2 regions of the Pseudoalteromonas sp. G5_S1_14_S5 genome follow, and region 1 is predicted to be linked to the other one. Evidence: predicted binding sites of a transcription regulator. Region 1 holds the regulator's gene; the other holds the start of a gene.
What was found. Region 1 encodes LexA, which represses DNA repair genes until DNA is damaged. Its sites were predicted from a motif close to TACTGTATNNNNATACAGTA; they were not measured.

Region 1 (2,207 bases):
TAACGGCTCAAAGACTGAATAAAGTACGCTGTTTGTTGCTCATTGCAGTCCAACAGTGCATGTTCACACACCACCATTACCGAAGCTTGCTCTGGAATATTGAGTTCATCTAACCAAGTCAGATCATCTACGGAACCACACTCCAAGCGATAGCGTTCATTTTTGTGGAACAAACGTTGTCGCCAAAGTAGGTTCTCGGTTACATCCAACTCTACCCAGTGACAGCGGCCATTGTCTAATCGGTAAAAACGGGTGTCGAGACCAGCTCCCACGTTAATAATCCAAGCATCAGGGTTGTGAGATAGGAACTGCTGAACTCGAGAATCGCAAAGTTGAGTTAGTGTCGCGTAGAGAAGTTGTTGTTGGTCGAGTTCACCAGTAAGGCATTCTGGCGCTAATTGACAACGCTTACAGGCCTGAGCAGCAATAGGATCATAGACGAGACCATCATCGGCAAGGCTTTCTCGGCTGCGAAACCAAAGGTGTTGAACGAGGTTTGTCGGAACTTGAAGTTCTTGATGTGCAGACGCTTGATCAGCGGAAACCTTTTGATCAGAGGAGCGCGGCTTAGCTATAAGCGGCTTTATTTGAGGCTTGGTTTGGATTGGCATCATCATCTTCCTTGTATCTCGACAAAGAAGATGATAATGAATATCAATTACAATAACAAGTTATTGAGAATAAATATCAATAAGATGTTTGAACTGATTACATCCAGTCCGTGTTGCGAATAATACCAACAGCAAGACCTTCAATAGACAAGTGTTGAGATTCTAAATCGACACGGATTGGAGAAAACTCTGCGTTTTCAGCGTGTAACAGCACTGTAGAACCTTTACGTTCTAGACGTTTTACCGTTACATCATCATCAACACGAGCAACCACAACCTGACCATCACGGACATCTTGTGTTTTGTGAACAGCAAGCAGGTCACCATCCATAATACCGATGTCTTTCATACTTTCGCCATTTACGCGAAGTAAGAAATCAGCTTGAGGTTTAAACATACCAGGATCGACTTGGTAATGCATTTCTACATGCTCTTGAGCCAAGATAGGCTCACCAGCAGCAACCTGACCGATCAGAGGCAGACCTTGCTCTTCGTTTGCTCCATCTTCAAGCAAAATACGAATACCACGAGACGCACCCGGGATAATCTCAATCGCTTCTTTACGAGCAAGAGCTTTCAAATGTTCTTCTGCAGCATTAGCAGAACGGAAGCCTAATTCACGAGCAATTTCTGCACGTGTCGGTGGCATACCGGAATCTTCGATCTTACCTTTGATAAGGTCAAAGACTTGTTGTTGGCGGGGCGTTAACGGCTTCATGATTCACCTGTCTTTTTATACAGTTGACTGTGAGTATATCCAGTAACTGGACAAAAGCAAAGCAATTGGTTGTTTTTAGTTCATTTTTCGCTAATTACAAAACCAAGATCTCGAACCACACATAAGTTGCAAGCGCTAAACAGATGAAAACGGCTGCCGAACCGACATCTTTCGCCATTCCTGAAAGCTCATGATGTTCGCTACCAATACGATCAACGACCGCTTCAATTGCAGTATTAATAAGCTCAACAACCATCACCAGCACAATCGAGGACACCATTAAGATTCGTTCTAGTTGGCTCACATCGAGGTAAAACGCTAACGGAATCAGAACTGCAGCCATGAAGGCTTCTTGCCGAAAAGCCGCCTCGTTTTTAAACGAACTTGTGATGCCTTGCCATGAAAAGCCCGCTGCTTTCACGATACGTTTAAATCCGGTGTTTGATTTTTTGGTCATTTTTAACCCTATACTCAATCAGTCGATGAATGATATGCCACAAACTTAACGGCAATATGACTATTTCCATTAAAAGGTTAGACCAGTTTCTGGTATTCTTGCATCGATTAAATTTACGCCTAGGCTTATCCCTATTTTACTTGAAGGGGTTACCCTCTCTCATCATAGAAATAGAGATACGCTTAAGCACATTGAAATAACTATTGAGGCTGTGAACCTATATGTCTTCTGGACAATCTTTTTCACGTTCATTAATGAAGCTACCTTTATCCGTATTGGTAAAAGGTACATCAATCCCTTCGAATCCAGTTGAAGATTTGAACATTGATTTAGGCAAACCAATTGTATACGCCTTACCGTTTCGCTCAAGCGTCGACCTACTAACACTACAAAAGCACGCGCTAGAACTGGGTTTACCGGA
Region 2 (2,207 bases), on a different contig from region 1:
GATTGGTGGTGCTGATTATGCTGGTGAGCTAGATGCTGTGCGCGCAATCCGTCAAGGTGTTGAGCTAGCGATTAAGTTATAGATAAAGCTATCAAGCCGTAATCTTGTTGGCAGAAATGCTTATCTAATCTGCCTAGATAGGTGTTTGAGCAAGGCTCCTAAGTCATAGATTTAGGAGCCTTTCTTGTTTCCAATTTAGGACAAATGAGGAGTCGTTGAGATTTATTATCGTTTGTATTCTGTGCTAAAGTTCAAGTATACAAATAATAAAGAAATAGTAAGGACTTCAAATGGATGCTTTGGATCTACTGCTTAACCGACGCTCTATCGCAAAACTCTCTGATCCAGCACCTGAAGGTGTCGTGTTAGAAAACATCATCAAAGCGGGCTTGCGTGCCCCTGACCACGGTGCACTAACACCATGGCGCTTTGTTATCGCGCAAGGTTCAGGGCTACAGAAGCTATCTGATATCTTGGTTCGAGCTGCTGAAGCGGAAGACAGCGAAGAAGCGGTGATCGAGAAAGTGAAAAAGGCGCCGTTCCGTGCTCCTATGGTGATAACCGTGATTGCTAAAGTCACCGAACATGAGAAAGTACCAGCGATTGAACAACATCTTTCTGCAGGCTGCGCGGCGCAAGCGATGCAAATGGCAGCTGTTGCTCAAGGGTTTCAAGGCTTTTGGCGCTCAGGTAAATGGATGTTCCACCCAGAAGTACATCAAGCATTTGGCCTAGAAGGCGACGACGAGATCGTTGGTTTCCTATACCTAGGTACTCCGGGCTGTACGCCAATGAACGTGCCAGAGCGTGACTTCTCTAAGTTTGTTGAGTTCTTATAAAGAACGCTGAAGCTGAATAGTGGAATGCTAACTGTATAAACAACCAGTTTTTCTTGATTTCTAGGGGCCACATTAGATAATGTGGCCCTAATTGTTTGTAGCATCCGGAAAAACATGTCTCGTCTTATTATTGCTGAAAAACCAAGCCTCGGCCGCGCGATCGCTGCTGCACTGCCTAATCCACAGAAGAAAGACCAAGGGTTCATCAAATGTGGTAACGGTGACGTGGTGACTTGGTGTATTGGACACTTATTGGAGCAGGTTGAGCCAGACGCTTATGACGAGCGTTACAAGAAATGGAACTTGGCCGATCTTCCTATCGTGCCAGAGCAATGGCAGTTGAGACCACGGAAGACTTCAAGCAAACAGCTCACGGTGATCCGAAAGTTATTGAAGGATGCCACTCAAATTGTTCACGCCGGAGACCCAGATAGAGAAGGCCAGCTGCTGGTTGATGAAGTGATCGATTACTGCAAAGTCTCTAAAGTCAAGAAAGAATCGATGGAAAGGTTGCTTATCAGCGACTTAAACTTACCTGCTGTAAAACGTGCACTCTCTCAAATGCGTAGCAATCGTGATTTTATCCCTCTTTCTGTTTCAGCATTGGCACGCTCAAGAGCCGATTGGCTGTATGGTATGAATATGACTCGCGCTTATACCTTGCTTGGTCAAAAAGCAGGTTATCAAGGCGTATTGTCGGTAGGGCGTGTGCAGACACCAGTACTTGGTTTAGTGGTGAGACGTGATGAAGAGATCGAAAACTTCATTCCAAAAGATTACTTCAATTTGCATGCCTTGATTCCTTACCAAAATAACGCACAGATCTTTGATATTCGTGCTCGCTGGAAACCAAGTGAAGCCTGTAAGCCGTGGCAAGACGAAGAAGGCCGTGTACTCAATCGAAAGTTGGTTGAAAACGTCGCTCAGCGAATCGCAAACCAACCTGCAACCGTCACAGAGTCTGAGCAGAAGCAAAGCAAACAAGCAGCGCCACTTCCTTACTCTCTGTCTGCGTTGCAGATTGATGCCTCCAAACGTTTTGGTATGAGCGCTCAGCAGGTGTTGGACACTTGTCAGTCTTTATATGAGAAGCACAAGCTTATCACTTACCCACGTTCCGATAGCCGCTATCTTCCTAAAGAGCACTACTCTCAGCGAGAGTCGATTGTAGACGCCATCGCCAATAATGCGAAAGAGCTACAAAGTGGTGCTCAAGGCGCAGATCTCTCACTGAAATCAAAAGCATGGAACGACAGTAAGGTTGATGCTCACCACGCAATAATCCCAACACCGAAGAAATCATCGGTGAATGGATTGTCTGCGAATGAGATGAAAATCTATCAGCAAATTGCTCGCCAGTATCTGATG

Region 2: a site for LexA is predicted at 869-888, ahead of ACTRWI_RS13150 (DNA topoisomerase III). Genes of this name have one in related genera too.

What each region holds. Positions count from the first base shown of each region.
Region 1 covers NZ_JBQKUM010000096.1:2,287-4,493, reverse strand. The annotation lists gene ACTRWI_RS20130 (class I SAM-dependent methyltransferase) at 1-611, opposite strand, end outside; gene lexA (transcriptional repressor LexA) at 709-1,329, opposite strand; gene ACTRWI_RS20120 (diacylglycerol kinase) at 1,424-1,786, opposite strand; gene plsB (glycerol-3-phosphate 1-O-acyltransferase PlsB) at 2,008-2,207, shown strand, end outside.
Region 2 covers NZ_JBQKUM010000040.1:25,158-27,364, reverse strand. The annotation lists gene ACTRWI_RS13160 (FAD-dependent oxidoreductase) at 1-82, shown strand, start outside; gene ACTRWI_RS13155 (NAD(P)H nitroreductase) at 291-839, shown strand; gene ACTRWI_RS13150 (DNA topoisomerase III) at 954-2,207, shown strand, end outside.